One region of the Streptomyces sp. NPDC058295 genome, then DNA from elsewhere that is predicted to be linked to it. Evidence: riboswitches for the same ligand, from Rfam matches in the RefSeq annotation. Region 1 holds a riboswitch; the other holds the start of a gene.
What was found. Region 1 has a riboswitch for glycine ahead of gcvP (aminomethyl-transferring glycine dehydrogenase). Riboswitches for the same ligand answer to the same signal wherever they lie in the genome.
Positions count from the first base shown of each region.

Region 1 (4,406 bases):
GAACGCCGCGTATCTGGTTCCGCGCTTCGCGTTCTACCGGTCGATCAGCGAGCAGGTCATGGGGCTGCTGCGGGGGCTGTCGCCGCTGGTGGAGCCGCTGAGCCTGGACGAGGCCTTCGTGGACCTGGATGCCGGGGGAGCGGCCTGGGACGGTGAGTCGGCGCGGCTGGCGGGGATCAGGCTGCGCGCGGACATACGGGCCGTCACCGGGCTCACGGGGTCGGTGGGCCTGGCCTCCTGCAAGATGCTGGCGAAGATCGCCTCGGAGCAGGCGAAGCCCGACGGGCTGGTGCTCATCGAACCGGGGACCGAGCGGGCCCTGCTCGGCCCGCTGTCGGTGCGGACCCTGCCGGGGGTCGGCCCGGCGACGGGGGACCATCTGCGCCGGGCCGGGATCACCACGATCGACGAGATCGCCGAGGCCGGTGAGGACGAGCTGGTGCGGCTGCTGGGCAAGGCACACGGGCACGCGCTGTACGCCATGGCGCTGGCCCGCGACGACCGGCCCGTGGTGGCGGAGCGGGAGGCCAAGTCGGTGTCGGTCGAGGACACGTACGACGTGGACATCCACGACCGGGTCCGGGTGGAGTTGGAGGTGCAGCGGCTCGCGGACCGCTGTGTGCGCAGGCTGCGGGGGGCCGGTCTGTCGGGGCGGACCATCGTGCTGAAGGTGCGGCGGTACGACTTCTCCACGCTCACCCGCTCCGAGACCCTGCGCGGGCCCACCGATGATCCGGCGGTGGTCCGGGAGGCGGCGGCCCGGTTGCTGGACTCGGTGGACACGACGGGCGGGGTGCGACTGCTCGGGGTGGGCGTCAGCGGGCTGGCGGACTTCACACAGGAGGATCTGTTCGCGCAGGCCGCCGAGGACCGGGCGGACGGGCCCGAGGAGGAACTCGCGGACGAGCCCGTCGGCGAGGCGCCGGTGCCGGTCGAGCGCCAGTGGCGCCCAGGACACGATGTGCGGCATGCCGAGCTCGGACACGGATGGGTGCAGGGCAGTGGGCTGGGCCGGGTCACCGTGCGGTTCGAGACGCCCGAGTCGGAGCCGGGGCGGGTGCGCACCTTCAGGACCGACGATCCGGGGCTGGAGCCGGCGGATCCGTTGCCGCTGGTGCGACGACGACCTGAGGACGACGGCGGGACGGCGGCGGGAGCGCCGCGTCCGGAGGCGAAGCCGTCGGGGCTGGAGTCCGGGAACTCCGCATGAGGCGGATCAGTTACACAGAGTGAAGCGGTTCGAAGTGTGGGGTGTGTCGGAGCGGTGGCGGCGTCCCGAGGGGGGACGCCGGTGACGGATGGGGAGCTGCATGAAGCTGCACGGAGGCCAGTTCGCGGACCCGGCCGGGGCGTCGCCGGAGCGCGAGGCGGAGATGCGCCGGGTGGTGGACCGGGTCACCCGGTGGGCCGGGAACCGGAGCGACGTGGTGGGGCTGCTGCTCGTCGGGTCCTTCGCGCGTGGGGCCGCGCGTCCCGACTCGGATGTGGACCTCGTGGTGTTGTCGACGGCGCCTGCCCGGTACGCGGAGGACGACGGGTGGGCGCGTGAGCTGGCCCTGGGGGAGGTGTCCCGGGTCCGGGAACGGGGGCCCGTCACCGAATGGCGGTATGTGACCGCCTCCGGTCTGGAGGTCGAGGTGGGCGTCGGTTACACCCACTGGGCGCGGACCGATCCGGTCGACGCCGGCACCCGAAGAGTCGTCACGGACGGCGCCCGGCCGTTGTACGACCCTGCCGGGATCCTCGGGGCGCTGATACAGGCCTGCGGCTGAGGGGCCGAGGGGGGTCAGCTGTCGTCCGTACCCGCCAGGCGGCCGAAGTCGCGGTCGGGGAGCGGGGGAGCGGCGCCCACGTCGAGGCCGTAGTGGTGGTAGAGCTGGAGCTCCTGTTCCGGGGAGAGGTGGCGACCCACACCGAAGTCGGGAGCGTCCTTGATCAGGGCCCGTTCGAAGGGGATGCGCAGGGTGCCCTCGACCAGTCGGCTGGGCTCCAGGGGGACGAAGGCGTCGCGGGAGAACAGACCGGTGCGTATGGCCGCCCACTCCGGAACTCCGGTGGCGTCGTCGAGGTAGACCTCGTCGACTGTGCCGATCTTGGTGCCGTTGCGGTCGAACGCCTTGCGGCCGATCAGGTTGCGCGGATCGATGTCGGTCTGCACGGGCCCTCCACTTGGTCGCAACTCATCCGTAAGCACTACAAAAGAGCACATTGGGACGAGCGGCCACTCGAGCGAGTCTCGTTGACCCCGCTGGTAGTCTGACAACGGCTGCTGACACCGCGCGGGAGAGTCCTCCGGACATCACCGGAGGCGCCGAAGGAGCAAATCCTCCCCGGAATCTCTCAGGCTCACGTACCGCACGGACGAGGTCACTCTGGAAAGCAGGGCGGGTGCCGACGGCGTCGACGGCTCCCGCTCTCACCGACGGTGAAAGCCGGGTGCCCTCGGGCGACCCGGTGAAGCTCTCAGGTTGAGATGACAGAGGGGGAGGCCGTCCGGGTACCCACCGTGGTGACCCTCGAAGGTCGTGTCAGACCAGGAGGCCTCCGTAATGACCGCCCACCGCATTCCGCTCTCAGAGCTCGAGCAAGGAATTCCCTTCGAACAGCGCCACATCGGGCCCGACCTCGAAGCGCGGGCCAAGATGCTCGCACAGGTCGGCTACGGCTCGCTCGACGAGCTCACCGCCGCGGCGGTCCCGGATGTGATCAAGAACGCCGACGCGCTGGATCTGCCGGGCGCGCGCACCGAGGCAGAGGTGCTGGCCGAGCTGCGCTCGCTGGCCGACCGCAACCAGGTCCTCGACTCGATGATCGGCCTCGGCTACTACGGGACGTTCACGCCGCCCGTCATCCTGCGCAACGTCATGGAGAACCCGGCCTGGTACACGGCCTACACGCCGTACCAGCCGGAGATCTCCCAGGGCCGGCTCGAGGCGCTGCTGAACTTCCAGACCGTGGTCGCCGACCTCACCGGGCTGCCGACCTCCGGCGCGTCGCTGCTCGACGAGGGCACGGCAGCCGCCGAGGCGATGGCGCTGTCCCGGCGCATGGGGAAGAACAAGAAGGGCCTCTTCCTCATCGACGCGGACGCGCTGCCGCAGACCATCGCCGTGATCGAGACCCGCGCCGAGCCGACGGGCGTGGAGGTCGTCGTCGCCGACCTGAGCGACGGGATCCCGGCGGAGATCGCGGCGCGGGAGATCAATGGCGTGCTCGTCCAGTACCCCGGCGCCTCCGGTGCCGTACGTGACCTCAAGGCGCTCGTCGAGCAGGCGCACGGTCTCGGCGCGCTCGTCACCGTCGCCGCGGATCTGCTCGCGCTGACGCTGCTGAAGTCGCCGGGCGAGCTGGGGGCGGACATCGCCGTCGGTACGACGCAGCGGTTCGGCGTGCCGATGGGCTTCGGCGGGCCGCACGCCGGTTACATGGCCGTCCGCGAGCAGTTCGCGCGCAGCCTGCCCGGGCGGCTGGTGGGTGTGTCGGTGGACGCCGACGGGCACAAGGCCTACCGGCTCGCGCTCCAGACGCGTGAGCAGCACATCCGGCGCGAGAAGGCCACCAGCAACATCTGCACGGCACAGGTGCTGCTGGCGGTGATGGCGGGGATGTACGCCGTCTACCACGGTCCCGACGGGCTGCGGGCGATCGCCCGGCGCACGCACCGGTACGCCTCCGTCCTCGCCGCCGGGCTCGAGGCCGGCGGGGTCGAGGTCGTGCACGGGGCGTACTTCGACACGCTGACCGTGCGGGTGCCGGCGAAGGCCGCCGAGGTCGTCGCCGCCGCGCGGGAGCTCGGGGTCAACCTGCACCTCGTCGACGCCGACCAGGTGTCGATCGCCTGCGACGAGACGACCGCCCGCGCGCAGGTGTCCGCCGTCTGGGCCGCCTTCGGGGTGGACGGCGACATCGAGTCGCTCGACGCGGCCACCGCCGACTCCCTGCCCGCCGGGCTGCTGCGGTCCGACGCGGTCCTGACGCATTCCGTCTTCCACCAGCACCGTTCCGAGACCGCGATGCTGCGCTACCTGCGCCGGCTCGCGGACCGGGACTACGCGCTGGACCGGGGCATGATCCCGCTGGGCTCCTGCACCATGAAGCTCAACGCGACCACCGAGATGGAGCCGGTCACCTGGCCGGAGTTCGGGCAGCTGCACCCCTTCGCGCCGGCCGAGCAGGCGGAGGGCTACCTGACGCTCATCCGCGAGCTGGAGGAGCGGCTCGCCGAGGTCACCGGGTACGACAAGGTGTCGCTCCAGCCGAACGCCGGGTCGCAGGGCGAGCTGGCCGGTCTGCTCGCCGTCCGCGGGTACCACCGGGGCAACGGGGACGAGCAGCGGACCGTGTGCCTCATCCCGTCCTCCGCGCACGGCACGAACGCGGCCAGTGCCGTGATGGCGGGCATGAAG
Region 1 is NZ_JBHVYO010000056.1:35,963-40,368, reverse strand. It holds gene ACFVYS_RS37675 (DNA polymerase IV) at 1-1,210, shown strand, start outside; gene ACFVYS_RS37670 (nucleotidyltransferase domain-containing protein) at 1,311-1,772, shown strand; gene ACFVYS_RS37665 (PRC-barrel domain-containing protein) at 1,787-2,158, opposite strand; glycine riboswitch at 2,271-2,366, shown strand; gene gcvP (aminomethyl-transferring glycine dehydrogenase) at 2,550-4,406, shown strand, end outside.

Region 2 (4,406 bases), on a different contig from region 1:
GGTCAGGACCGAGCCCTGCGCCTCCATCACCGCGAGCGGAGCGAAGTTCTCCGAGGCGATCATCTCGAGCGTGGACTGCTGGCGGTTCAGCTCGGCGTCGACCGCGGCGGCGATCTCCGGGTCGAGCTCGTGCAGGGGCGTGTTCAGGACGGACATGCGTCTACGACTCCTCAGCCGGCGGTGAAGGCGGTGTATTCGTCGGCGGTGAGCAGGTCGTCCTGCTCACCCGCCGTGCGTACCTTGAACAGCCATCCGCCCTCGAAGGGGGCGGAGTTCACCAGCGCCGGGTCGTCGACGACGTCCTGGTTGACCTCGACGATCTCGCCGGAGACGGGCGCGTACAGCTCGCTGACCGACTTGGTCGACTCCAGCTCGCCGCAGGTCTCGCCCGCGGTCACCGTGTCACCGACCTCCGGGAGCTGGACGAAGACCACGTCGCCGAGCGCGTTGGCCGCGTGCTCCGTGATGCCGACCGTCGAGACGCCGTCCTCGGCGACCGACAGCCACTCGTGCTCCTTGCTGTAGCGCAGCTGCTGGGGGTTGCTCATGGCTTGAATTCTCCTGTACGCGGGAGGGTGCTGGTGAATGGGGAACTGCTGGAAACGCACGTGAGCAGCGGAATGTGCGCAGGGTCACGCGCGGGCGGGCGTCAACGCGCCCAGTGTCTACTTCTGGCGCTTGTAGAACGGCAGCGCCACGACCTCGTACGGCTCGTGGCTGCCTCGGATGTCCACGCCGACGCCCGTGGTCCCCGGCGCCGCGTGGGCGGCGTCGACGTACGCCATCGCGATCGGCTTGCCGAGGGTGGGGGAGGGGGCACCGGAGGTGACCTCGCCGATCACCTCGCCGCCGGCGACGACGGCGAACCCGGCGCGCGGGACCCGACGGCCCTCGGCGACCAGGCCGACGAGGACGCGCGGGGGCTGCGAGGCGGCGCGCTCGGCGACTGCCTGAAGCGCCGTACGCCCGACGAAGTCGCCGTCCTTGTCGAACTTCACCACCCGGCCGAGACCCGCGTCGAACGGGGTGAGGGAGGTGCTCAGCTCGTGCCCGTACAGCGGCATGCCCGCCTCCAGACGCAGCGTGTCCCGGCAGGACAGACCGCAGGGCACCAGTCCGACGCCCTCACCTGCCTTGGTCAGCGCCTGCCACAGCTCGACGGCGTGCTCCGGCCGCACGAACAGCTCGAAGCCGTCCTCGCCGGTGTAGCCGGTGCGCGCGATGAGGGCGGGGACGCCGGCGACGGTGCCGGGCAGACCGGCGTAGTACTTCAGGCCGTCCAGGTCGGCGTCGGTGACGGCGGCGAGGATGCCGGGGGACCCGGGGCCCTGCACGGCGATCAGCGCGTAGGCGTCGCGGTCGTCGCGGACCTCCGCGTCGAAGCCCTCGGCGCGCTCGGTCAGCGCGTCCAGCACGACCTGAGCGTTGGAGGCGTTGGCCACCACCATGAACTCGGTGTCGGCCAGCCGGTAGACGATCAGGTCGTCCAGGATGCCGCCGTCCGGCCGGCAGATCATCGTGTAGCGGGCGCGGCCGTTCCTGACCGCCCCGATGTTGCCCACCAGCGCGAAGTCGAGAAGGGCGGCGGCCTGCGGGCCGGTGACGGTGATCTCACCCATGTGCGACAGGTCGAAGAGCCCGGCCCGGGTGCGGACGGCGTGGTGCTCGTCGCGCTCGGAGCCGTAGCGCAGGGGCATGTCCCAGCCGGCGAAGTCGGTCATCGTCGCGCCGAGCGCGCGATGCACCGCGTCGAGGGCGGTGTGGCGCTGCTCGGAGCTCTGGTCGGATGCGGGGTCGGTACTGCTCATCGGGCGTTCGTCTCCCAAGGCATGACGGCACGGCGAGGTCGTTCCTCCCCATCTGTCATCGGAACCTGAGAGGTTCGCCATGACAACCCGCGAGGGGATCGACCATGACTTGCACCTTGGGTGGGGCCACTGGAGACAGCGGCCCGCTTTTCAGATGTGCCTCGCCCGCGCGGTAACGGGGCCTGAGAGATTCAAGGGAGGGACTTGCTCCTTCGGCGCCCCAGCGAAACTGCTGCTGAGGACTCTCCCGCGCGGATTCAAACGGCCGGTATGCAGTTGGCGCGGCCATCATTGCACGGCTCGCCCCGATCACGGCAGGCCGCATCTGTAACCGGCTTGTGTCGGTACGCGCACGAAATCGCCGGGCGTGGCGCATTACCTTCTCTTTACGCTCGGTGGGGATGAGGACACCATCTGACCCCAGGGGAGGACGATCACGGTGAACAGGACGACCAGGGCGAGGTCCACGGCATTCGCGACCGGCTCGGGGATCGCGCTGCCCGCGCAGCCCGTCGCCCCGGCCCGGGAGGCGTGCGGCCCGCAGTCGGCGCCCGTCGTCCGCGACCTGCGCGAGCGGGCCGGCCGCAGCCCGCACGGCCTGCTCTTCGGTCCCCGTGACCTGGTCGTGGTCACCGGTCTGCCCGGCAGCGGCAAGTCCACGCTCATGCGGCGGACCGTGCGGGGCATCCGGGTCGACTCCCAGGACACCCGGGACCGCTGGGACGCCCGCGCCCCCCGCTTCCTGCCGTACGGCCTCTACCGCCCCCTCGTCCGGCTCGCCCACTACGCCGGACTGCGCCGGGCGCTGCGCAGCGGCGAGGGCGTCGTCGTGCACGACTGCGGTACCCAGGCCTGGGTGCGTGACTGGCTGGCCCGCGAGGCCCGCCGTCGCGGCGGCACCCTCCACCTGCTGCTGCTGGACGTCGCCGCGGACACGGCCCTGGAGGGGCAGCGCGAGCGCGGCCGGGGCGTCTCCCGGTACGCGTTCCTGCGCCACCGGCACGCCGCCGCCCGGCTGGCGCGCTCGGTGGAGAAGGGCCGGCTGCCCCAGGGCTGCGGCTCGGCGGTGCTGCTCGACCGCGCGGCGGCCGACACGCTGCGTCGCATCGGTTTCACGGGCTGAGGGCTCGGGTGCGGCCCCAGGTACCCGCTAGCCTTTCAGCCACAGCGAAGTGAGCGGTTCTCAGCAGGCGGTAGGCAGATGGATTTCCCCCCGGCGAACTTTCCGACGGACTTCTCGGCGGACTTTCCGGCGCAGGCACACCCCCATCCGCACGGCGGATGGCCCGGCAACGAGCTGGAGGAGGTGCTCTCCGTCTCCCTCGGCATGCCGGGAGCCGGCGGCCGGATCGTCGAGGTGCTCGGGCGTAGCTTCGTCTGGGTGCCGCTGCCCGGCGGCGGCGGCCCGCACAGCGGCCCCCTCGACCTGCCCACGATGGAGATCGAGGGCCAGGTGTACGTGCCGGTCTTCAGCTCCGAGGAGCAGTTCCGGCAGGTCGTCGGCTCGCACATGTCGTTCACGATCGCGCCGGCGGTGGAGTTCGCCCGCGGGCTGCCCCCGCAGGTGGGCATCCTGGTGAACCCGGACGGCGTGGTCGGTGTCCCGCTGCCCCCGCCCGCCGTGGCCGAGCTCTGCCGGGCGGGCCGCACCCCGCTGGACGGCACCGCGGCCGGCGGCCGGGTCCGCCTCTACGAGCCCGACTGGCAGGACGACCCGATGGACTTCCTGGCCGCGGCCTCGGCCGAGTTCGAGGCCACGGGCGTGGTCCGCACGGCCCGCCGCTGCCTGGCCGCCGTCGAGACGGCGGATCCGGTGATGTTCGTGGGCGTGGAACTCTCCCAGCTGGAAAGCGACCTGAGGGCCGTGCCCCTGGAGGCTCTGGGCAGGGCTCTGGGCAGGACCTCGGCCCCCTGGCCGGTCAACCTGGTCCTCCTGGACGTCGCCCAGGACCCGGTGGGCGACTGGCTGCGGGAGCGGGTCCGCCCCTTCTACACGAGGGACCGGTGAACCCACCCGAGGGGCGCGGGGGCGTATCCGTACGCGGCTCCGCCGCGGGGTGTGCCCGGCCGCGCGCGATCCGCGGCCCGAAGATCACAGCAGGTCCCGAGCTCTCAACGGCCGGACCGGCGGAGCGCCTAAGCTGGACTCCGACGCGGGGCAACTTCTCGAAGGGGCGATAAAAAGTGAGCGCTGGCACTGCCGCGACCGGCTCGGTCGAGCACATGCTGCGCCAGGTCACGCCCGGGCGCTACGACGCCTACGAGGCGCTCCTGCGCGCGCTCGCGACCCCCTCCTCCGGCCAGGTCTGGATGCTGCTGTGGCACGGCCAGGCCGGCTCCCCGGACGCCCAGTACGGAAACATGGAGGTCGAAGGGCACGGCTACGCGCCCTGCGTCACCTCCGCCCAGGAGCTCAGCGCGAGTGGCTGGAACAGGTCGTACGAGGTGGTCGAGGGGCTGGACGTGGCCCGCACCCTCTACCCCGACCACTACGGCCTCTGGCTGAACCCGCACGCCCCCGGCGGTGGCGTCGGCATTCCGTGGCTGGATCTGCGCCGGATCGCCACCGGTCTGGAGCGCCAGCCGGCCGGGCCGCTG
Region 2 is NZ_JBHVYO010000045.1:10,780-15,185, reverse strand. It holds gene glyA (serine hydroxymethyltransferase) at 1-156, opposite strand, end outside; gene gcvH (glycine cleavage system protein GcvH) at 171-548, opposite strand; gene gcvT (glycine cleavage system aminomethyltransferase GcvT) at 666-1,808, opposite strand; glycine riboswitch at 1,969-2,068, opposite strand; gene ACFVYS_RS34745 (AAA family ATPase) at 2,242-2,931, shown strand; gene ACFVYS_RS34740 (enhanced serine sensitivity protein SseB) at 3,010-3,816, shown strand; gene ACFVYS_RS34735 (enhanced serine sensitivity protein SseB C-terminal domain-containing protein) at 4,032-4,406, shown strand, end outside.
Region 2: it holds a riboswitch for glycine, as region 1 does, so the genes downstream of both, gcvT (glycine cleavage system aminomethyltransferase GcvT) here and gcvP (aminomethyl-transferring glycine dehydrogenase) in region 1, are expected to answer to the same signal.